One region of the Dehalobacter sp. DCM genome, then DNA from elsewhere that is predicted to be linked to it. Evidence: riboswitches for the same ligand, from Rfam matches in the RefSeq annotation. Region 1 holds a riboswitch; the other holds the start of a gene.
What was found. A riboswitch is a leader RNA that binds a small molecule or an ion and turns the genes downstream of it on or off. The one in region 1 is predicted to bind molybdenum cofactor.
Positions count from the first base shown of each region.

Region 2: another riboswitch for molybdenum cofactor. It lies ahead of LPY66_RS19755 (hypothetical protein); the one in region 1 lies ahead of LPY66_RS05400 (molybdopterin molybdotransferase MoeA).

Region 1 is NZ_CP092282.1:1,114,706-1,127,002, forward strand. It holds gene LPY66_RS05370 (molybdopterin-containing oxidoreductase family protein) at 1-916, shown strand, start outside; gene LPY66_RS05375 (4Fe-4S dicluster domain-containing protein) at 918-1,478, shown strand; gene nrfD (NrfD/PsrC family molybdoenzyme membrane anchor subunit) at 1,475-2,413, shown strand; gene LPY66_RS05385 (radical SAM protein) at 2,742-4,067, shown strand; gene LPY66_RS05390 (molybdopterin-containing oxidoreductase family protein) at 4,075-6,333, shown strand; gene LPY66_RS05395 (nucleoside hydrolase) at 6,391-7,278, shown strand; molybdenum cofactor riboswitch at 7,412-7,544, shown strand; gene LPY66_RS05400 (molybdopterin molybdotransferase MoeA) at 7,710-8,927, shown strand; gene LPY66_RS05405 (molybdopterin-binding protein) at 8,989-10,008, shown strand; gene moaA (GTP 3',8-cyclase MoaA) at 10,107-11,069, shown strand; gene moaC (cyclic pyranopterin monophosphate synthase MoaC) at 11,096-11,581, shown strand; gene LPY66_RS05420 (MogA/MoaB family molybdenum cofactor biosynthesis protein) at 11,669-12,163, shown strand.
Region 2 is NZ_CP092282.1:4,228,702-4,240,998, reverse strand. It holds gene LPY66_RS19810 (helix-turn-helix transcriptional regulator) at 1-256, opposite strand, end outside; gene modA (molybdate ABC transporter substrate-binding protein) at 553-1,362, shown strand; gene modB (molybdate ABC transporter permease subunit) at 1,475-2,170, shown strand; gene LPY66_RS19795 (ATP-binding cassette domain-containing protein) at 2,177-2,866, shown strand; gene LPY66_RS19790 (IS630 family transposase) at 3,251-3,940, opposite strand; gene LPY66_RS19785 (helix-turn-helix domain-containing protein) at 3,921-4,385, opposite strand; gene LPY66_RS19780 (ABC transporter ATP-binding protein) at 4,468-5,511, opposite strand; gene LPY66_RS19775 (ABC transporter permease) at 5,632-6,444, opposite strand; gene LPY66_RS19770 (ABC transporter permease) at 6,500-7,360, opposite strand; gene LPY66_RS19765 (ABC transporter substrate-binding protein) at 7,357-8,577, opposite strand; gene LPY66_RS19760 (hypothetical protein) at 8,627-8,935, opposite strand; gene LPY66_RS21050 (Rossmann-like domain-containing protein) at 9,272-9,472, opposite strand; molybdenum cofactor riboswitch at 9,756-9,885, shown strand; gene LPY66_RS19755 (hypothetical protein) at 10,050-10,613, shown strand; gene LPY66_RS19750 (DUF2325 domain-containing protein) at 10,713-11,018, shown strand; molybdenum cofactor riboswitch at 11,157-11,285, shown strand; gene LPY66_RS19745 (FmdE family protein) at 11,451-11,996, shown strand; gene LPY66_RS19740 (hypothetical protein) at 12,107-12,297, shown strand, end outside.

The DNA of each region.
Region 1 (12,297 bases):
AAGGAAAGTGGACTTTCTGGTTACCTGTGACTATTGGATGACGCCGACTGCGGTACTTTCCGATTATGTTCTGCCGATTGCCGGCGCTCTTGAGCGTCCGACCATCACCAGCAGCTATGGCTGTACAGACTTCCTGCTGGCATCACAGCGTGCGATTCAGCCGATGTACGAACGCCGCAATGATTATAACTTCTGGAAAGATCTCGGCGTTGCCCTAGGTCAAGCTGAACATTGGCCTTGGGAAACCGTCGAAGATGCATATTTTGCTAAAATCGAACCGCTTGGCTATGGCACTGAGAACTATGATCAGTTCGTCGAATGGTACCGTTTCCACTTCCCAGAGAGAGAATATCAGAAATACTTGAGACAGGGATTTGCAACCCCCTCCGGAAAAGTAGAGCTATATTCCAGTATCCTGGAGGAGCTCGGTTATCCGCCAATGCCCGAATATACAGGCCCTGCAGAGAATGAGAACGACAATCCGGAACTAGCGCAGGAATACCCGCTCGTGCTCTCTACCGGTAATGGATTTATGCCGTTTCATCATTCAGAACATTTCAATATAAGAAGTGTTCGTTATATCAATCATGAACCGCATTTCCAAATCAACCCGGAAACAGCAAAAGAGTACGGTATTAAGGAAAATGACTGGGTCTGGATCGAAACCAAACGCGGCAGAATCAAACAAAGAGCCGATGTCACCCAGGCTGTAGCACCGAAAGTTATAATCACCGAGCGAGGCTGGTGGTTCCCAGAGAGAGACATCAATGAGCCGGTTCTTGGCGGATGTCTGGAATCAAATACCAATGTTTTAACCAGTACAAGCGATGAAGACTGTGACCCGATCAGCGGAACCTGGGCTAATAGAGGTTTGTTATGCAAAATTTACAAGGTAGACGGAAAGGAGGGGAAGTAACATGGCACGTTATGCAATGGTAATGGATACCCGAGCATGTGTCGGCTGCCAATCCTGTACGGTGGCCTGCAGAACCCATAATAATCTTCCGGTGGATATGATGTACAACCCGGTGACGACAGTGGGACCGGAAGGGGTATTCCCTGATCTGCACATGATTCATATTCCTTTGATCTGTATGCATTGTGAAAATACACCTTGTGTCGATGCCTGCCCGACCGGTGCTTCCCAGCGCCGTGATGACGGAATCATTTTTGTCGAAGAAAAGAAATGTGTCAGCTGCAAAGCCTGTGTTATGGCTTGCCCCTATGGCGCCCGTGTTTGCAACCATGAAAAAGGTGTTATCCAGAAATGCGATTTCTGTATGGACCGTGTCGACAAAGGCAATGTTCCCCGCTGCGTCCAAACCTGTCACCAGAAAGCCCGTACTTTCGGCGATCTGGACGACCCAAACAGCGAAGTTTCCAAGCTGATTAAGAAACACAATGCCGTTCGTTTGCTTGGTGAACTCGGAACAGAACCCTATGTATTCTATATTGGATTGGAGGCGCAGATCCGATGAGTCACAAACATCATGATGGTTTTGGTTGGATGCTTGCTGTTGACTTTTTCTTCGCCGGAATGGGCGCAGCAATGCTGGTTATAGCCGGTCTCGCAGATTTGTTGTTGGGTGAAGGGATGACCTCCGTCCTGGGCAATTTCGTTGCTCCCTTATGTGTATGCGTTGGAGCCGGATTGCTGCTGCTTGAACTGCCCAATCCTTTAAAGGGTTGGCGGGTATTTATGAATCCGAAAGCGGTCATCTGCTTTGGTGCCTATATGATGACACTTTGTATCGGTGCCGGGTTGATCTACGCTTCCTTCGGACTTCCTTTCCTTCCCTGGGCCGGATTTGTTATCGCCCGGAAGTTCTTTGCTGTTTGTTGTGTGATCTTTGGTTTGATTGTTGCCACATACCCTGGCATTCTGCTGGGACGCAACAAAGCCCGTCCGTTTTGGACCGGCGTTGGGATGATGACTATCTTCCTGCTTTCCTCTCTGGTTACGGGAATGTCCTGCTTTATTTTAAGCGACCTGCTGCTGCCGGCACAAAATGTGGACGTGATGAATGTGATGCCCTGGCTCGCAGCTGCCGTCCTGGCTTTCCAACTGCTGACCTGGTTTGGTTACATGTGGGTTAAGCTCACCGGAACAACCGAAAGGGAAGCTATTGCTGCCAAAATGTGGATTGATGGCAAATATGCGATGGCCTTTAAAGGCGGGATCCTCTTTATTGGAACGTTCATCCCATTGGTTCTGTTTCTGATTGCTCCGTATATTGTCATGGCCGACACACTCCTGGCCATAGGCGGTTTATGCGTCCTGCTCGGCGGTTTGATTATGCGTAATGCCGTTATCTTCGCAGGGCAAGAACGTACCTGGCTGCCCGGCGAACAGAAGTTCAGAGGAAAGTTGCCGCATGGCGATGAAGATTTCATGAAGATATTAAAAAATTGATTGACCTTAGCGCATGTTTCAAAATAGTGTGGGTTCAGTAAAATGATATTGATGGATATACGTCATATCGATACGGCTGTATACGATGTGGCGTATATCTTCATCATGACGGTTATTCTGGTGTATATTTAAGGTTGGAAACCCAATATGCGGATTTTACAGACAGCAACAGATAGTGTATCCTACTATCGGAACTACAACCTCGGAAATTGTTATTAGTATATTTGTGGTTTGCCCTTATTTGATTATCTTTTTTAGCGTATTTCGTATTATATAAATGCCCGGTGATCACGATCGTATGATGAGCGGGTCAAAAGGAGAAGGTTCTATGTTGAAAAATGATACCGCTGTCTTAGATCATGCCGAAATTATCGATCAGACCCAAAGTGTCTGTCCTGTCTGCTTAAAAGTAATCGATGCGCAAATCGTGGTGCAGGATAGAGCCGTCTATATGGAGAAGACGTGTCCGGAACACGGGAAGGTTATTACCTATGTTTGGCCGGATATCGACCACTATCGCTGGATGAGTGATCTTCGCCTGCCCTTGAAAAAACCGCAGGTTTTCAGGCAGTCCCAGCAGGGTTGTCCGCATGATTGCGGTTTTTGTACATCGCATCTCCGCCACTGCACACTGGCTGAAATCGAGGTTACCGAACGTTGCAATCTTCGGTGTCCGGTCTGCTTTATGGCAGCTGAAGCGGCGAAAGGTGTCATTCAACATGACTTTGACCTTCAAATTATTGAAGATAAATATAAAGCAATTCTGGCGCAATCCGGGGCACAAACCAGTATTCAACTGACCGGCGGTGAGCCGACTATTTGTAAAAATCTGCCCGAAATTGTTCGAATGGGAAGAAGAATTGGGTTTGATTATATCGAGGTCAACACCAACGGTGTTGTCATTGCACGCGATCCGGCATATATTCAGGAACTGGCCGAAGCAGGCATCAGCGGCATATATATGCAATTTGATGGATTGACTGGTGACGTCTATGCAAAGATCCGGGGAGAAAATATCTTGGAGTATAAACTGAAGGCGATTGAGAATTGTCGTAAGGTGGGGGTACAGGTTGTCCTGGCCATGACAGTCATTGAAGGCATTAACGAGGACCAAATGGGTGATGTACTCAACTTTGCGCTGCAAAACCGGGATGTTATTGCCGGACTAGCGTATCAGCCTGCCTTCGGCTCCGGACGTTTTGACGTCACGATTCAAAAAAGGCTGACCATGGGTGATGTCGCTTTCATGTTGGCAGACCAAAGTAAAGGATTGATTCAACCGTATGATTTTCTGCCGCTGGGATGTTCTCATCCTATCTGCTCATCGGCAACATATATCATTGAAGAAAAAGGACATTTCCTGCCGTTTACCCGGCAGATATCACCCCAGGAATATATAGAAGCTTTCAATCCGGACAGCCCTCAAGGTTCTGTATTGGGAGATATAGCCTCTAATAAATATCCTGATCTCGTATCCGGCGTGTCTATCGTCATCATGAATTATATGGATGCTTTTAGTATGGATCTCAAACGTTTAAAGGAATGCAGTATGACTGTTGCGAGAAATGACGGGTGTTTAGTGCCCTTTTGCTCCTATCAGCTGACCAATATCGACGGCAAACGGATGAGTGATCTCTTTGCACCGGAAGGATGATGACGTTATGGGTAGTAATGATAATGTGTTTATCACATCTCACAATAATGGTTTAGGAACCGGGAATGCCGATAGGAATTTGAACGAAAAGACAGTTCGGACAAACTGCCGATTCTGCGGATATCAATGCGGTTTGACCGCAACTGTCCAAGACGGGAAGGTGACTTCAGTCAGTCCTGATCCCACGCGCTTTCCGGGTGATGCGAATATTCAAAAGGGCTGTCGGCGATGGCGAATGGCCCCGGAAATACTGGATCATCCGCAGCGAATTAACTTTCCTATGAAAAGAGTGGGGGAACGCGGTAGCGGACAATGGGAAAGGATTTCTTGGGATCAAGCCCTGGATGAAATCGCTGCAAAACTTCAGTCGTTAAAGCAAAACTATGGACCTGAAATGTTAGCTACCAGTATCGGCGGACCGCACACGACCTTTTGGCCGCTGCATCGTTTCATGGCCCTTTTTGGAAGTCCAAATAATATGGGTATCGGCCAGATTTGCTGGAACCCGGGTATCTGGATTAATTCCCTGACATATGGCTGGCCAATTGACATGGAACTTGACCAGGAAGAAACAGGCTGCCTGATTCTCTGGGGTGTTAATCCTGCCGAATCAGATAACTCCGTATTATGGCGTACGATACAGGCTTTCAGCAGGACGGGAAAACCGTTTATCGTTGTTGATCCAAGAAGAACCCGGTCCGCGGAGATTGCAACCCATTGGGTGGGGATTCGGCCCGGAACCGATGCGGTATTTGCTTTAGGCTTGCTTCAGGTGATCATCACGGAGAATTTATATGATCAGGAATTTGTCACACAATGGTGTCATGGTTTTGAGCAGCTTAGACAGCATGTGCTTTCTTATAAGCCGGATCTTGTTGAGGAGATCACCGGTGTCCCCGCGGACATGATCAGGGAGGTGGCACATTTATATGCTAAAAATGGACCGGCTACCTTGCATAGTGGACGGGGCATCGATCAGCTGGGGCCAAACAGTGTGCCAACCCATCGGGCAATTGCTATCTTACGTGCCATTACCGGCAACCTGGACCGACCGTATGCTTCCCATATCAGTGAAATGCCCGATTTTATTCCCGAAATCGATTTGGAATTAAGTGAACAGCATGCGGCGGCGATGGCGGCAAAATACATTGCCAAGGATAAACTCAGTTTACAGGCATTCACCGGGTATGAAAAAGTCCGTCAGCAAACGATGAAGCATGGGAAACGCCTGCCGATGCGCTATTTGACTTCAGCACACCCCAACCTTGTTTGGAATGCCATGTTAACGGGTAAACCCTATCCTGTCAGATCACTTATTGTCATGGCTTCGGATCCGTTACTAACGCAGGCAGATACCCATCTGATCTATGAAGCAATGAAGAGCTTGGACCTGATGGTTGTGTTGGAATTGTTCCCAAATCCCACCTCCATGCTGGCTGACTATGTGCTGCCGAGCGCAGGAATTCTGGAACGGCCTCTTATTGAGACAAAGGCTGGCACCGCCAATATTGCCTATGGCGGCGACCAAGCGGTAGAACCCTATTATGAACGCCGACCGGACTTTTACTTCTGGAAAGAACTGGGGCTGCGACTGGGCCAATCGGATACGGACTGGCCATGGGAAACTTACCACGATGCCATGATCTCATCATTAGCTCCGGCGGGTATTTCCTGGGAAGAATATTGTGATACCGGACTTTATTGCCCGCCGAATGACTATTTTAAGTATGCGGATATCGATCCGGCAACCGGCAAGTACAAAGGTTTTGCCACAGTCAGTGGAAAAGTGGAGCTTTTCAGTGAACTTCTGCAAGAGATCGGCGCCGATCCGCTCCCTACGCCAAAACCCGTTCAGGCCCAATATGAGGAATATCCATTAATATTGATTAGCGGTGCACGTTTTCAACCGTATTACGCGTCGAGTTATCACCATTTGGAAAAATTCCGGGCGACACATCCGGAACCTTTAGCGGAAATAAGTGCAGCTACCGCTGCAAAGTTAGGGTTGGAAGACGGATGCAAAGTCCAGGTCGAAACAGATCGGGGAAAAGCAGTGTTTACTTTAAAAATATCTGTCATGTGTGACGATGTTGTCAGTCTGGAGTATGGATGGTGGTATCCGGAGATGCAGCCAGCAGAACCGGATCTGGGCGGACTATGGCTGGGGAATGCCAATATTCTTACCAATGCGGATATTGAAACTTCCGATCCGTTGATCGGTACTTGGACCTATAACGGTTTGTCCTGTAAAATCAAAAGGTTATAAAATAAAAAATTGACTGGCATAGATATTGCATTATAAAAGTATGACCGGAGGGTTCTTTTGCATAAGAAGATTATCTTTGACTGTGACAATACGATGGGCGTGCAAGGCGCGGATGTTGATGATGGTCTGGCCTTGATTTATCTCTTGGGTAAGATGGATGCGGAAATATGCGGAATTACGACGACTTATGGAAACAGTGACGTCGAGACGGTCTATACCAATACACAACGTATGCTGCATGAGATTGGACGGTCGGATATACCTTTCTTCAAAGGCTGTCCGGATAATCACACCCATATCAGCGACGCTGTGGATTTTCTTGTAAAGACTGTTGATGCCGATCCGGGGAGTATTAGCATACTGGCGACTGGTTCGCTAACTAACATCTATGCGGCCTTTCTCAAAGATCCTCTCTTTTTTCAGAAAACTGCTGAAATCGTTGTCATGGGGGGCATTACGGAACCCTTGATCATCAACGAGAGAAATTTGGATGAACTGAATTTCTCTTGTGACCTGGAAGCGGTTAAGGTGCTGATGGAAAATGGAAGAAATATCTCTATTATTACCGGTAATAACTGTCTAAAGGCCTTTTTTAGCCGAGAGGAGTTTATTGGAAAACTCAACTGTCCCAGTCCATCAACCCACTATCTCCGCGATAATTGCATGTACTGGTTTACCCATATAATGAAGATATTTGAAACAGACGGATTTTATAATTGGGATGTTGTCGCAGCTGTATATTTAATGGATAGGTCACTGTTTACCGATTGTTTTAAGATGCTAAAAACAAATCTGGAAGACTTGAAGCAGGGTTTTCTTCTGTTTGATGATACTAAGGATTCTCAACACTCCGGATTACCGTTTATCAACTTGCCGGTAATAACGGACTCACGGGATTTTATTGAGGAAGTGTATACGACTTGGTTATCTTTTCATATCAAGTGATCAGTTGGCTTTGCTAAATTAAAACGCAAATGTAATAAAATGTAAGCCTTAATGAAATCACACTATTTTATAATAAGATAGAGACAGAAAACGGTTTTTAGGTTATAATGTAGGTAACAATTTTTATAAAAATCATATAATTTTTCTCCGAGCCTTAAAGTCCTAAAGTATTATGCTATGGACCTGAGGTCTGGACAAAGTCCACGGAGTGACAGAAGAAATTTTGTTACTTGCTGTATCGCGAAGGAGATGCGAATATGAATGGTTTTTTCAAACCAAAAATTTATTCCTGCATGTCCGTGCAGGAATTTATTTATTCATGGATGAATTTGTGCCACGGATGGCAAGGAGCGGCGATTATTCATGGATGAATTTATGCCGCGGTACCACAGGTGGTAAGGAGAGACGATTTTTTATGAGGAGGATCAACGTTGAAAAACAACATATCGCTGGAAGAAGCTCAGAGCCTGTTATTTGAATATTGTAACGTTGTGGAAAGTACAAAATTGGACTTGGCTGATACCCTGGAAAGTGTACTATCCGAGGATATATATTCTCAGGAAAACATACCGCCCTTTGCCCGTTCACCTTATGATGGGTATGTATTACGGGCTGAAGATACAGTAGAAGCAAGTCCGGCTAAACCTGTAACACTGGAAGTTATTGAAGAAGTACCTGCAGGCTATACCGCCAAGCAACCTGTCCGACCCGGCCAGGCGATAAAAATCCTTACAGGTGCTCCAATTCCTGAAGGAGCTGATGCTGTGACCAAATTTGAAGAGGTTGCGGTTCGGGATAATACGATTACCATAACCAGACAATATAAACCCGGAGAAGATATTGTTCCAGCGGGAGAAGATATTGCTGCGGGGCAAATCATGGCGACCAAAGGTACGCTCATTACACCCCCGTTGATGGGAGTAATGGCTTCGCTTGGCGTAGCTCACGTGCCGGTTTATAAAATACCCAAGGTAGCGTTGATCTCAACGGGTGATGAACTGATCGATGCCTCAGAGGATCTCCGTCCCGGAAAAATTCGAAACAGTAATATCTATACACTCCAAGGTTACCTTCGTACAATCGGGATCAAACCGATCGTCATAGGAATGTGCAAAGATACAATGGAAGCAGTAGCCGATTTAGTGGAAAAAGGATGGGAGGAAGCCGATGTTGTCATCACAACCGGCGGTGTATCTGTCGGCGACTATGACGTCATCCGTTTTGCAGCCGACTATCTTGGTGCAGAAACGCTGTTTTGGAAAATAGATATCAAACCCGGCTCAGCCTGCCTCGTCGCTGTCAGGGAGGGAAAAATACTCATCGGTTTATCCGGCAATCCTGCGGCAGCAATAGTAACATATCAACTTCTTGTCGTACCTTTTCTTAAAAGGATGGCGGGTAGAAACGCTTATCACAATGAGACGCTTGTAGCGACTATGCAAGCAGATTTTCGCAAAGGAAGTCCTCGCAGACGATTTATCAGAGGCAGGATTGTCTTTGAAAACGGTTTAGCCAATATTGAGACTACCGGGGAACAAGGTAACGGTGTCCTCAGTTCGTTGCTTGGATGTGATGCTCTGGCAGAGGTCCCTGAAAAGAGCGGACCTGTTAAAGCCGGAGAAAAGTTGACTGTTTATAAGGTTGAATAATTTGTTGATCAAAATAAACCATAGAAATGAATCAAAAAAAGTCATACCGGAGGAGATATAAGTGAAAAAGGTAGCAGTTCAAGATGCAGTGGGTATGATTCTCTGTCACGATATAACGAAAGTAATCCCTGGAGAATTCAAAGGCGCTGCGTTTAAGCGAAATCATGTTATCTGTCAGGAAGATGTCGAAGAACTATTAAGCCTAGGAAAAGAACACATATACGTTTGGGAAGAAAACGCCGGCGAGATTCATGAGGATGACGCGGCTGTTCGTATGGCACAGGCTGTGATGGGTGAAAACATCCGGTATACAGAACCGCAGGAGGGAAAAACAACTCTCATATCCACAGAAAAAGGCTTATTACGGATCAAAAGCTCACTTTTATATGAGATCAATTCCATTGAGCACGTGACTATTCCCTCTTTGCCGAGTAACTTTAAAGTGGAAGTAGACCAAAAGATAGCTGCAGCACGTATAGTTCCCCTTGTTACGAAAGAAGAAAATATACGCAAAGTGGAAGAGTTGTGTATTTTACATGGACCGGTATTTTCTGTTCAGCCTTATAAAAAGCTGAAAGTCGGTATTGTAATCACCGGCAGTGAGGTTTTTAAAGGCAGGATCAAGGATAAATTCGGACCTGTCATTCGCAAGAAAGTTGATTATTTTGGAGCTGAAATCATTGGTCAGGAATATTGCCCGGATGAGCTGGAGCTTATTCAGGGTAAGATTTATGAATTTATGGACAAGAAGGCTGATTTGATCATTATGACCGGCGGCATGTCGGTTGATCCGGATGATCTGACACCGGGGGCAATCAGAGGAACGGGTGCAGAAGTGATTACTTACGGCGTGCCTGTTCAGCCCGGAAATATGTTTATGCTGGCCTATTTGCGTGGTGTACCTATATTAGGTGTACCCGGTGCCGCAGCTTATTATAAAACGACTGTTTTGGATGCGGTATTACCGAAAATATTTACCTGCGAAACCCTAAGTAAAAACGATTTCATTCGGATGGGTGAAGGCGGCTTATGCAGCAACTGCCAAATGTGTCAATATCCAAACTGTTATTTTTGCAGATAATTGACCCTGACCCCAGATCCAGGATTATAAAGTGTCATGTCCAAACTATAGAATCGTCAGCAAAATACGTTTTACGCGCATTTGAGGAGAGATAAAATATGATTGATGGTTATGGCAGAGATATCAACTATTTACGGATATCCGTCACCGATCTGTGTAATTTAAAATGCACTTATTGTATGCCGGAAAATGGTATTGATAAAAAAGAACACCGGGAGATCTTAAATCTGGAAACGATTGAAAAAGTAGCTGAGAGTGCAGTTAAGCTGGGTATCACTAAAATCAGATTAACCGGCGGCGAACCACTTGTTCGCAGAGGTATACTTGATTTGGTCCGTAACATTTCTGCCTTAAAAGAACACGGTCTCAAAGAACTGGGACTTACGACCAACGGGCTGCTTTTGAAAAATTACGCTGAAGACTTAAAAAAAGCGGGTTTAACTCGGGTCAATATCAGCATCGACAGTATGGATCCGGATAAATATCGTCAAATTACGCGATGCGGTAAGGTAGACGATGTTCTAGAAGGAATCCGCGCAGCGAAAGAAGCTAAATTGTTTCCGCTGAAGATCAATATTGTGCTGATCGGCGGATTCAATGATGATGAGATCGAAGACTTCGTTAATTTGACCAGGGATGAAGATATTGAGGTGCGTTTTATTGAACTCATGCCGCTAGGTGAAGCCAGCGAGTGGGATACGGAACATTTCCTCGCCAATGATGAAATATTGAAAAGAGTGCCTACGCTAATTTCTATGCCTTCTAAAGGACACGGCAGCGTGGCGCGTCTTTACAAATTGCCGAACAGTAAAGGTAAGGTAGGTCTGATCAGCCCGCTCAGCAGCCATTTCTGCCATTATTGCAATCGGATCAGACTGACGCCGGACGGCAAGCTAAAACCGTGCCTTCACTCCAATGTGGAGATTGATATTAAAGATTACGCTGAAAATGAATTTGATAAGTTCTTGATGGATGGTATCAAAGCCAAGCCAATGCGTCACTGCATTCAAAGCAACGATTATGAACCAGTCATTCGGAATATGCACGAAATTGGCGGATAATAAAGAATACAAGGGAGTAGATGATTATGAGTGAACTAACTCACTTTAACAAAGAGGGACGCGCCAGAATGGTCGATGTCAGTGAAAAAGCAGATACAGTTAGGGTAGCCGTTGCCCGTGGTGAGATACGAATGAAGCCGGAAACATTGGCGTTGGTTAAGCAGGGAGCCTTGGCTAAAGGTGATGTATTGGCTGTTTCCCAAGTTGCTGGCATTATGGGTGCAAAAAGGACGTCGGACCTCATTCCGATGTGTCATCCCCTATTGCTTTCTGGTATTGATGTTTCTTTCAATATAAATGACGCGGAAAGTAAAGTTGAGATTGAGGCAACAGTTAAGAATACCGGACAAACCGGTGTCGAAATGGAAGCGTTGACCGGCGTATCGATTGCCGCTCTAACGATCTATGACATGTGTAAAGCCGCCGAAAAGAGTATGGTGATCGGAGACATCTGTCTTGTGAGCAAATCCGGCGGCAAGAGCGGCAATTATTTGAGGGAAACGCAACCATAATCGTTGTTTTTTCCTTGAATCCATTTGGAAGCATGGGTCATGAACTAAAGAATAGAAGACAGTGTGTATAGGTAAGAGGTGAAAAACATGATAACTGTCGGTGTTATTACAGCCAGTGATAAAGGTTCCCGCGGAGAAAGAGAAGATTTAAGCGGACAAGTGATTAAATCGATGGTTGAAGAGATTGGCTGGGAAGTCAAGGACGTAGTTATTGTCCCGGATGAACAGAGGGTCCTTGAACAAAAGATGATTGAATTTGCTGATGAACTTAAAGTAGACGTTATTTTAACCACCGGTGGGACGGGATTCTCACCACGAGATGTTACCCCAGAAGCAACCCTTACAGTCGTCGAAAGATTAACACCTGGGATTCCTGAGGCTATGCGCTATGCAAGCCTGAAGGTCACACCCAGAGCGATGCTTTCAAGGGCTCAAGCCGGGATAAGAGGCAAAACAGTGATTATTAATTTACCGGGCAGTCCCAAAGGTGTGAAGGAATGTCTCGCTGTTGTCCTGCAGTCGCTAGAACACGGTATTGAAATATTAAAGGGAACCGCCGGCGAATGCGCTCAAAAACCTTAAGTTAAAGAAAGCTTGTCGCCGGAACTGTGGCACGCAGACCTGATTTGAGGTGTAAAAAGAATTCAAGAATGCTGTACTAGAATACAAAAACGAACGGATAGATACCTGTACCATCGATACGATAAGGGGAGTGG
Region 2 (12,297 bases), 1.4 Mb from region 1:
AAGGTCGTGACAGTTCAAGCGGTTGATCGATAGTTAGTGCGGATGTTTGATCCTGAGAAGCGTAGGTATCGGATGGACTTGAAGCTGCTTTACTCCGTTGTTTATATCTCTCGATATCCGGCTCTTCTACCCGAACCTTACGGCCGACACGGTAGGCAGCGAGCTCACCGCGCTTAATCAGTTCATATACGGTATATTTAGATATTTTTAAAATATGAGCGACTTCTTCGGGGGTGTAGGATGTATTGTTAGGCAAACAAGTCACCTCTTCTATAAACATGCTGCATTCATTATACCACAAGACGTAGCCTGACTCAAAAGATAATTACAGAGAAATAGTTAGAACCACAATTTATGTGAGCCGTAGTCATTTATGATTAAGATTTAACAGTTTTGAAGCGGGTGAAGCTTATATTGGATATTGTTAGATGGAGTTAAATTGCTTATTGAAAGATAATATTTGCTGATGTATAATATTGATGCGAGTTATAATTAGTTTACATTTGTTAAAGATGGTTTAAGTGAGAAAAATAATTATCGAGGAGACAGATTATGAAAACGCAAACAAAAAGACTTCTTAGCCTATTGTCCGTGGGGCTCATTCTTTGTTTAGTGCTGAGTGGGTGCAGTAATTCCGGCAAAACACCAAGCGGCGCGCAAGCAAATAATTCGGACTCGGGTCAGAAAAAGGAAATCATTATTATGGCTGCGGCGAGCCTGAAAGGTGCCTTGACAGAAATTGAAACGGACTATGAAAGCAAAAACAGCGGAATTGATCTGACATTTAGCTTCGCTTCATCAGGGACACTGCAACAACAAATTGAACAAGGTGCTCCGGCGGATGTATTTGTTTCTGCTGGGAAGAAACAGATGGATGCGCTCGAAGACGGTAATTTATTAGTGAGCGGTACACGGCTTGATCTACTTGGCAATGATCTCGTCTTGATCGTTGGCAAGGATAACACGACAATAACCCGATTTGAGGATCTGAGTAAAGCCTCGAAGATCGGTATGGGTACGCCTGAGAGTGTACCGGCAGGGAAGTATGCCAAGGAATCATTAACCCATATGGGCCTCTATGACCAGCTTCAGTCCAAATTGGTGCTTGCTAAGGATGTTAATCAGGTTTTGACGTATGTCGAGAGCGGCAATGTTGATGCCGGTTTCGTTTATACCTCCGATGCCATGAGCTCAGATAAAGTCAAAACAGTAGCAACGGCGCCGGCTGAAAGTCACAGCGCCATCACCTACCCCGGGGCCGTGATTGCTGCATCAAAAAATCAAACAGAGGCTAAAGCTTTTCTGGATTACCTGAGCAGCAGCGAAGCAAAAACGATCTTCAAGGCATATGGATTTAAGTAAAAAACCAAGACCGATATCCCATAATATAAACCAATCTTGACTAAGGGTAGGTTTCAATAGTATTATTTCTTATAGCGTTATATTAGCATATACTTAGTCAGGAGCCATTCTCATGAATTTTGATTATACGCCGGTCATATTATCCCTCAAGGTAGCCGTTGCTGCAGTAATCATCGTCGTTCTCATCGGAATTCCTGTAGCAGGACATATGGCCAGACGAAACTTCCCCGGTAAGGACATCGCGGAAGCGATTATCACGATGCCATTAGTCCTTCCGCCTTCCGTCGTTGGTTTTATCCTGTTGTGGCTTTTTGGCAAGAATGGGCCACTCGGGCAGCTCTTAGAAAATCTCTTTCATGTCAGCGTTGTTTTCAGTCTTTCCGGTGCAGTCATTGCCGCTGCGGTTGTTTCATTCCCTTTAATGTATCAGTCGGCCAAGGCTGCAATGGAAAGTGTGGACCGAACATTGGAAAATGCTGCCCGAACCTTGGGTTCCAATGAATTCCGCGTATTTTTCACAATAACCCTGCCATTATCCTGGCCGGGAATTGTTTCGGGTTTTATCCTTTCATTTGCGCGTTCGCTCGGCGAGTTCGGAGCCACATTGATGATTGCCGGAAATATTCCGGGTAGGACGCAGACGATGCCCATTGCCATCTATATGGCCAATGAAGGCGGCGACTCACAAACGGCCATGGTCCTTGTCATCATGATGACCGTATTTAGCTTTTTAGTGATATTCGGACTTAACCGTTGGTCAAAACGCCGGCAGCAAGGAATGACCAATGATCCGGCAGGCAGGGAGTGAGCAGGTATGCTAAAGGCTGATTTTACACTGCAATTGCATCATTTTGAACTGAAAGCAAAAATTCAAGCCGGCAATGAGATCCTGGTGTTGGTAGGTCCTTCCGGAGCGGGAAAAACGACGATTCTCAAGTGCCTGGCAGGACTGAAAAGCCCGTCAGAGGGACTGATTCAAATCGGCGATAGGACAGTCTATGCGTCGGATAAAAAAATCAATTTGGCGACGAAAGAACGTAAAGTAGGCTATGTTTTTCAGGAATACGCTCTTTTTCCGCATATGACGGTTAAGAAGAATATAACGTATGGCGTTAGCAAACAAAAACGCCATGTCTCCCCATACGCGGCTGAGGAAATGATGCGGTTGTTGGGCATACTGCATTTGAAGGACCGCCATCCCCAACACATATCCGGGGGTGAGAAACAACGGGTGGCGCTGGCCAGAGCGTTGATGACTGAACCGGAGATCATGCTCCTTGACGAGCCGTTATCCGCGCTTGATCCGGAAACAAGAAGCGAATTACAACTTGAATTAAAAAAGATACAGAGACAATGGGATATTCCATTTGTGATGGTCACCCACGATCCTGCTGAAGCTGAGTTGCTGGGGGATCAAATTATCCGTATTGATAGCGGTAAGCTGAGCATGCTGAAGAAATCACAAGTATCAGACATAAAGATGGCAGCTGTTAACCAGGCTTAGTAAGAATTAATAGTTGAATGTATGATCATTCTATAAAAAAGGACCGTTGTAACTTAACGATCACCATGAATTCGTTGAGTTGCATCGGTCTTTCTTTTACCTAGTACAACGTTCGCTAAATAACTGGACATTCAACCCCCATAGCTCGGTCTGCGTACCACATTTCCGGCGGCAAGCGGAGTAGGATTGCGGAGCGCAACGGTCCATGGATGGACCTAAGTTAAAATTCGCCAGGGAGGGCAAAAGAATTTTAACTTCCTTAACGCAAATTCACGGATGGCGCAAGAGCCGAAAGCGGAATGTGGTGCGCGGACCGGACCCTAAAAGAATATATTTGTCTAATTATTGAAAGATCATAATACTAGTACAGTGTTAAATCTAAAACTATAATATCTTCGGGTACAGGTGCCGCAGTTTCACTCGTGCATCTTCAGTAGTAAACTGCCAGTCAACACCTTTTTGTTTATCGTTACGATCGATCTCCCAGAATAACAATTGATCATTCAGTATATCCAAAGCATTGATTCTCCTGTTAAGACACTGTTTAGTCAACGCGGATAATTCTATTTCTGCAATATTGAGCCAGCTGCCATGCTTAGGAGTGTAATGGATCTCCAATCTTTTAGCTAAAGTATGAGCCTCCTCTGCCGGAAATGCTTCATAAAGCGAAGATATTCTGTGAGTGTTCAAGTTGTCTGCCACCAGACAGACCTTTTCAGCATCTGGATAATAAACAGTCAGCATTTTTTTGATTTCAGTCGCCCAATCATTTTTCTTCCGGTGTTCTCTGGCGAAGACATGTCTCCACCCGCCCAATGGCTCAGTAAACAGAAAGATGCTGCATGTTCCATTCCTTTGGTATTCAGAATCAAACTTTTCAACGGAACCAGGGCTAGCCGGTATAGGATCTCTTATTTCTCCAAGTAACTGATACGGTTTTTCATCCATGCAAACCACAGGAATAGCTGGATCATAGCCACGCTGATAAACATCGAGTACATCTTCCATATTAGCGACAAACGCCGCACTGCCATTTTTAGGGATACACCAACATTTACGGAGATGTGGTTTCAATTCGTTTTTTTAAAATACTGCCCACGCTGACATAACTAATCTGATCAATAATATCAAGTTCAACACTCTTATCAGCCAGTAACCTCAAAGTCCAGCGGGAAAAACCGGCTGGTGGTTCACCGCAGCTGAGGGCGATAATCTTCGCTTCTACATCACCTGTAATTTTGGCTTCTACCGGTGGTTTAGACCTCTTTTTACGACTGATAGTGTCGCCGGCCCCTTTTTCACAGAAAGCTTTTTTGACTTTTATTACTGTAGTAGGAGAAGTATTCAATACATCGGCAATCTCGTGGACACTCATATGTTTATCGGTGGATTCATCCAGAAGCAAAATGATATTAGCGCGAAGAATAGCCTTAGCAGGAGAAGCGCCACATTTAATGGTTTTCATTAATTGCTGCCGTTCTTGATCAGTCAAAACGATACTGTATCTTTTCTTAGGCATACTGCCACCTCCCTCAATAACAGTATACCTCAGAAAATATTTTATGCAACTTTTAGATTTAACAAAACACTAGTACCATGGCTTATATGGAGGTCTGTGTCTCGTAGTTCTGGCGACAAGCGGATGGCAGCATAATTACTTTATCAATATTCCAGTCTAGTCCGATTTTATCTCCTGTTTGACGCCGGTAATCGGCCGCTTCGGATATGATAAAAACCCCGTCTTGCCCTTTAACGGTAATATCCCAACGGTCACCCCAATAGTTTATTTCGGTAATCTCGTAATCATTGTTTTCATTGGACAAAGCAAGTGCTGAGGAACGAAATAAGGCCGTGTAGTCACCGTCCGGCACATTAATCGTAAAGGTTATTCTGCGGTTAGAAAAGTGATTGTTCCGCACGGTCCCCTCAATGTAATTGCCGCCGCCAAAATAATCGGCGACAGCAATGTTAGCCGGGTGGTTATAAATCATCTGGGGTGTATCATACTGAATAATTTGGCCCTGTAGCATAACGGCAATCCTGTCGGAGAGCATCAATGCTTCCTGTTGGTCATGCGTTACTAATATTGTTGTAGTACCGTAGTCTCTATGCAAGTCCAGGACAAGACGGCGCATATCCTGGCGAAGGCTCTCATCCAAGCTGGAAAAGGGCTCGTCCAGAAGCAGAATTCGTGGATTCGCTGCCAGTGCCCTGGCCAGAGCGACGCGCTGAAGCTGGCCGCCTGACATTTCATTTGTTCTTCGTTTTTCATATCCTTCTAATTGAACACTTTTCAGCAGCGATTTTGCTTTGGCCAACCGTTTTGCTTTATCTATTCCCTGGAGTTTTAAAGGAAAAGCAATGTTTTCTTCTATCGTCATATTCGGGAACAAACGCAAATCCTGAAAGACAATAACCGCACCGCGCTTGTCGGCTGAAACGCTATTAACTATTTCCCCGCGGATTACAATATCGCCCTCCTGCTGCGGCAAGAGGCCGGCTATTGTTTTAAGCAAGGTGCTTTTTCCGCAGCCGGAGGGTCCCAGGAGTGAGATCAGTTCTCCTTGACTTACTTCCAGATTAAGTTTTTTAATAATTGGTTTCGCGCTGAGTGTAACAGAGATATCGACTAATTTTAAAGACAAAGCAAAAACACTCCTACTAGTAATATGCTATAAAATCCTACTCCGCTTGCCGCCGAAAGTGTGACATGCAGACCGAGCTATGGGGGTTGAATGTTAACATACAGCATATCCCATGCCGTATCAAGCAAAAAAGTAGCCGCTTTCATCATTGCTGAAGCGTTTGACTGCAAGTTCAAAGATGACAAATACAAGTAAAGTTGAAATAACATAGATCATACTGTAGGCTGAGGCAATAGTACGGTCACCGTTCTGCAGATACGGAACCATGATCAAAGAAAACGTTTTGACATTGCCTCCGCCGATAAGCAGAGTCAGAAAATATTGGCTGTAAGAGATAATGTAAGCCATACAGGCTGATGATACCAAACCGGGTGTTAAGGCCGGCAGCGTGACGGCAGTCATTATTTGCGAAGGTGCTGCCCCCAATACAGCTGCTTGCTCCTCCAACCTTTGGCCGAAAGCAGCTGTAATATCTGTCATTATTTTAATAGAGTAGGGCAGAGCGCAAATCAAATGGACAATAATCACCCCGGGCACCGAATCCGCGAGACCCATTTTAATAAACAACACATGGGTTCCCATCGCAAAGACGATACTGGGTATAATGATTGGCAGGATGGTACCGAACTGGATGATTGACTTTCCTGGAAAATCATAAAAGACGAGTGCCCGGGCTGTCATTGTCCCAATGATCACAGCGAATACCGCTACGGTAATGGAGAGGAGGACACTTGATCCCAGAGTCTTTAGGGCGCTGGAATATCCGCCGAAAAGCTCTTCCATACCCCGCAGCGAAATCGTCTCCGGGAGTAAATGCGGCCACGACCATCGCCCAACAAAGCTCCATAGTGCAACAATCGCCAGTGGTAAAAGAATGGAGATAACAAAACTATAAATTATGACTTTCGACAACACATACTTACGGTTGTTCATATGTTCATTCCTTGTAATGAAATCGTTTTGGCATCTTAAGAGCGGCTTCTTTCAGTTAAGACTTATTGACTTTGACAACATTGTGCTGTAAAAGTCGATAATACAGGAAAGCAATAATAAAAGAAATAATAAACAGAATGCCATTTAAGGCCATGGCATAAGGGCGATGCAGCAAATCCGGGTGGGTATACTCAATATAAGCCTGGACAGGAAGAGCCCGCGGAACAGTTGAGCCTAGGAGGAATGGAAGTTCATAAGCACCCAGACTGAAAGCAAAGATGATCAAGAAGGCGTTTTTGATTGATGGCATACATAGAGGCAGGGTAATATCGATAAAAGTACGCCAGCGGGAAGCACCCAGGTTTTGAGCGGCTTCGCCGAGAGAGGTATTGATGTTGGCCATGATCGAAACAACGAAAAAGACAACGAAAGGAACTTCTTTCCAAATGTAAGCCAGAATGATCCCGAGGCCATTACGCGCATAAAGCAGTGCCGGAAATGCGTCCTGGGAAGCAATGATGTCGAGGTGATAGAAAACTCTGGCGAGCAACCCGCTTTGAGCAAAAATCAAAATTACGAATAAGGCAACCACAGTATGCGGAATAGCTATAGGTATTTTGATCAGCTGCAGTGTTCTTCCTTTGGCTTTGCCGCTCATTACCAGCAAAGCGCAAATAAAGACACCGAGCACCACCGCGCCTATAGACGATAAGAGTGTAATATATAGGCTCATCCCGATTGCAGAAAGCAAATCGGGACGGCTGAATATTTCACTATAGTATTTTAAAGTCGGTACAGTTAATCCAAGTGAAGGCATGATGCCAAAACTTTGAATAAGTCCATTTAAGATACCGATCACAAACAACAGACTGAGTACAATGACTGGCAGCAGAAGGAGAAAGGGTTTTTTAATCACTTGCCCACAACTTCTTCCAGCCAGATTTCTTCAATAATCGGAATGAGTTTCGCCGGCATCTCAGGAACGCGTTTGCTTAATAGGATGTCTTGGGGAATCGAACCCTGGCCGAGATCGACACTGTCAAAGAGTTTCTTCTCGTCGTCAGAAAGTTTATTATAGTCGACGACGGGCAGCGATCTCAGCTTGCTGAACTGGGAAGCCTGTATTTCAGCCGAAATCATTTCATTGACGACGACCAGAGCACCCGCTTTATTGGGACTGTTTTGAGCAATGGCGATATAGTTGGTGTTGCCGACCATACCCTTATCAAAAAGGAACGATGTAGCCGTGGCTTTATATGTGCCGTTAGCGATTTTGGTCGCTGCGGAATAGGGCTCATAGCTCATGGTCATGACCAATTCGTTATCAGCAAACATGTTATCGACCTGGGCGATCGTTGCAGGGAAGGTCTTGCCTTCGCGCCACAGATACGGATTTAATTCCGTCAGGTAATCGATAGCAGGCTGAATGGCATTTTTGACGGTAGCTTTGTCTGCGGGCATATCCGCAAATTGTTCATATCCGACAATGTCACAAATGATGCTGCGGACAAAAGCACTGCCGGTAAAATCAGGAAGAGCCGGATAAGTCACTTTCCCCTTATTTGCTTTGCAGTAAGCTAGCAGTTCAGCAGTGTTTTTAGGAGTTTCAGGCGTTGCCGCACTATCATTGATCATCACCATCTGGGCTTTACCATAGGGAGCCTCGTAGCCATCAATTGTGTAGCCAAAATCTCTTAGATTCTCAGCGGCAGTTTGGTCAATATATTTGGCATAATTGGGCAACTTCTGTGTAAACGGACCATACAGATAGCCTTTATCTTTTGCTGAGTAGAAATTCTCGCCATTGATCCAAATCAGATCGATCGTTCCGTCTGTGGTACCGGCTTGTTTTTCACCGGACAGCTTGCTTAAAATTTGATCGATGTCCATCGGGACTCTATTTAATGTAATATTATATTTCTCTTTGAGGGCGGGAGCGACAACATTATCCAGCCAGTTATTACGCAGGTCGTCTCCACCCCAGCCATAAAAGGTCACCGTTGAGCCTTTGGCTTGGGAAACAAGGGTGTCAAAGGATGCATTTTCATCAAATTTCTTAGAGCTGCTGCAGCCTGTAAGTACCAGAGTCAGTGAAAGCATAAGTACAAGTAGTATGGATAGTCTTCTTTTCATAGTTGATCAATAACCTTTCTTGATTAATATGGAGTCTTACAAAAATTCCTCAGCTTGTTCGACGGAATAACGCAAGGCTTCTGGGGTCTTGGGCCGGAACAAGCTTTGGTTTGGCGCGTTGGGGTACGGTTTGCGGAACAAAGCCGGTGTACGGGAGCATGGCCTTCTCGACTTCTTCGCGAACAATTCTGGCAATGAGTTCAGCATTCTGTTCGTAGATGCGTTCTTCTAAACCCCGCGCAAGCAGATAGCGGACAGTATCTGACGTGGTCTCACCCCGTTTATCCGCAATCAAACGAATCTGTTCAAATAATTCCTGATCGAATTTAATCGTTACTGACCGAAGCTGACTAGACATTGACCTTCTCCTTCCATAATTGTCATACCGTGTAATGTCTTTGCAGATCAAGGTAATACCAGTAAACTATATGAAATCGTCTTACGCAAATTATAGCGAATTAATGGCAATTGGTAAATAGTAAAATTATATTTTTTTTTACAAATTAATTTACTATATTTTCAAAGCAACATTTATCTTGCTTAAAATTGGATCAGGCAATATAAAAATATTATCCAACATAAGTAAATAAAGTCCTGATTTTAATTGTTATTTATTGTGTAATGTTAGATATATCCATGTACCATTGGACTTGAAAAATCAGAAGGAAAAAAGTGGCTGAAATCACTTTCGCTGTCATAACAGAAATACAAACAATTTAATGGGCGTAGCGGGTGGTATGACAAAGAAATATGTATGAAATGAGAGGCTATAAAAATGTGACAACTTTACAGCTTCCAATATTTGAGCTGGATCCGATGCCACCAGACCGGCAATCTGATCAACACCATAGTTAAACAGTGTGCGTGATATTGGCACACTCGGACCAACAAGAATCGTTTTGCCTTTCTAGACAGCTCTAGCAATCTCGGCATTGTTCTTGTTTGTAAATGCTGTCCCGGTGATAAAGACGTAGTCCGCTTCAGGAAGGTAAGAAGATGAGTATAGACATGGCGCATACATGATCAATGTTAATTGCGCAGACCTGATATGTATCTGCTTGGGAATTTGATATAAAAAAAAGTTTTTTGCGCTGCCCTATTGAAATATAATGAAAATGATATAAAATATACTTATTAGCTTATCTTAGTTGATGTTAGTTTATGTAATACTAAGTACCAAAACTAAATATCTCCAAGCCGGAATACCTAATGAATCATCGATGGTTTCCGGCCAGGGCCAAGAGCCCTCGGGGTATGTCTGGAAACGGATATGCCTTCACATAGTAAAGGAGTGCGCGATGTCGGTGACATTGAAGCTGTTGATTAATGGCTCCACTTCTTTCAAGTGGAGCCATTTTGTTTACGGATGAACTTATTCCCACGAGGTTATGAATGAGCTAAAGCGGTAATTTTTTATCACTTCTCTGGAGAATAGGTTATTTCATTTAATTTGATTGAAAGGTGGAATCATCATGAAAATGGATCCATATAACAACGAACCTTATCAGATTCAACCGAAGTTAAAAGATGAACAAGCTAATACTGAAAATAAAATAGAAACCATTGCAATTCAAGACGCCATGGGAAGATTGAATTACCGAAAAATCGTCTCAGAAAAAGATCTGCCTAAAAACTCGGTGAGTATGGTGGATGGAATTGCTGTCAAAACAATTTATTTCAATTTATTAGATGCTGAAGAATGGAGTGAAGGTTACGAATATATTTACAGGAAGGCCGGCATGGAGATTCCATATGGATTTGATGCCGTCGTTCCATTAGATGAGTATGAAATTGACGCTGACGATAAACTTAAAATAGTTAAAATACCCCAGCCCGGACAAAATATTATTCTGGCAGGTTCGCTTCTGCAGAAGAATCAGTTAATTGCTCCGGCATTGGCACCTTTAGGCCAATTAGAAGTGGCACTCCTAAAAGCCGTTGGGATTAGACAGATAGAGGTATTGACGGAAAATGCCATTCATTATTTGGCACGGGTCAGGAAGATGCCTTCTTATTCTGCAATCAATATTTTTTAACCTTTAATTCAGTATTACAGGGCAAAGCAGCAGAAATTTGTTTTTTTGTTTTGGGATATAGAGTTCAGTTGATAATGTACAAATTAGGAGGTAAACGGAATGAAGATTGCAATAATTGGCGGTTTTAACATAGGAGCCTTCAGTAGAGAGAGTGAGCTGATGGCTAATAATCAGATACGATGTCATGACGGTTATCCCAAAAAACGAAATAAGAAAGTCCTGAATAATTTAATCAGAGATTCTGATTATGTCATCATTGTTCAAGATGCATGTTCGCATTTGAGTATGTGGGAAGCAAAAGAATCCGTTAAAAAGTACAAAAAAAATGTATGCTATTCCAGGAGCCATGGTTTGGCAACCATCACTAAGACAATCGAAAAAGAGTTGGCAAAACAATTTGCTTGAATCGAAAGAATATGTTTTTGAATTGTATTTAGTTGTTGTTAGTTTATATAGTGTATTGACATTGTGTTGCCGCAAAATTATAATGTTTATATTAGTTATTGTTTGTTTGTGTTGGCTTATACGATGTCGCAAGTGAAAAAAATAAATATTCTCCGAGCTGTTTGCCTAAAGATATTTCTATGGGAAACAGACTGGGTTAACACCCACAGGGTGCGTCTGGAAACGGACTTGCCTTCACGCTTGAAAAGGAGCACAGCATGATCTGACTTGATACCCTAATGCTCTGTGATTACGCGGAGCATTTTTTATACGTGGTCATATCGGAGAATGAGAAATGCGTATCGATTTGGTGTGACACCTAAATCAGCCATCATGCAAACCGATATTCTAATAATCGATTTGAGAATTAGAATAATGGGAAGAGGGATTGAAATGCGTACATTTAAAGAAGATTTAGAGGCTGCTTCAGCTTATCACGGACATTTATGTGCAGGAATGTTCATCGGCGTCCGGATGGCCCGCTTTGGATCAAAACTATTGGGTATTGAAGATCCGCTAACATTTAAGGATTTGATCGTCTACGTGGAAATCGATCGATGTGCTTCCGATGCGATCTGTGTCGTAACAGGCTGTACATTAGGGCGTAAACGGCTGAAACTCGTTAACTATGGAAAAATGGCTGCGACTTTTCTAAATCTCCAAACGAACGAAGCGGTCCGTTTGAGTTCTGCAGCAAATATTCAAATGCCGGATGATGCTGATCCCTATCAGTTTTGGGAGGGGTTTGATGACCGAGATCTTTTCAAAGTAGAGAAAGTGACCGTGGATATCCTGCCGCGGGATTTACCCGGGAAGCCGCTGCGGTCTATCCAATGCAGCCAATGCGGAGAAAAAGTGATGGATGCCAGGGATGTAGAGAAAGATGGCATGACATTATGTCTGTCTTGTGCCGAAGAGGCTTATTACCGGAAATTATAACATTGATATCATAGGGCCACTCAAGTAGGTTCGGATATGCCTGGCTTACAGCTTTAAAACAGTTACATTGGTTGTTGAGGGATTATACATTATGTGATCGTAAAAAGACTTTGGAAAGCGCAAAGGAGGCAGGACTGAAACTGTCGAGCGGTTTTCTTCTGAGTTTTGGTCTATCTGAGCAAGCGTTTGTGGAGGGTCTGAAGTATCTGAAGAGTATTGATGCGGATTGGATCGCCATTCAGCCATTTGTTCCTTACCCTTACACTGATTTACAGAATGAAAATCCGACTAATCCGTATCA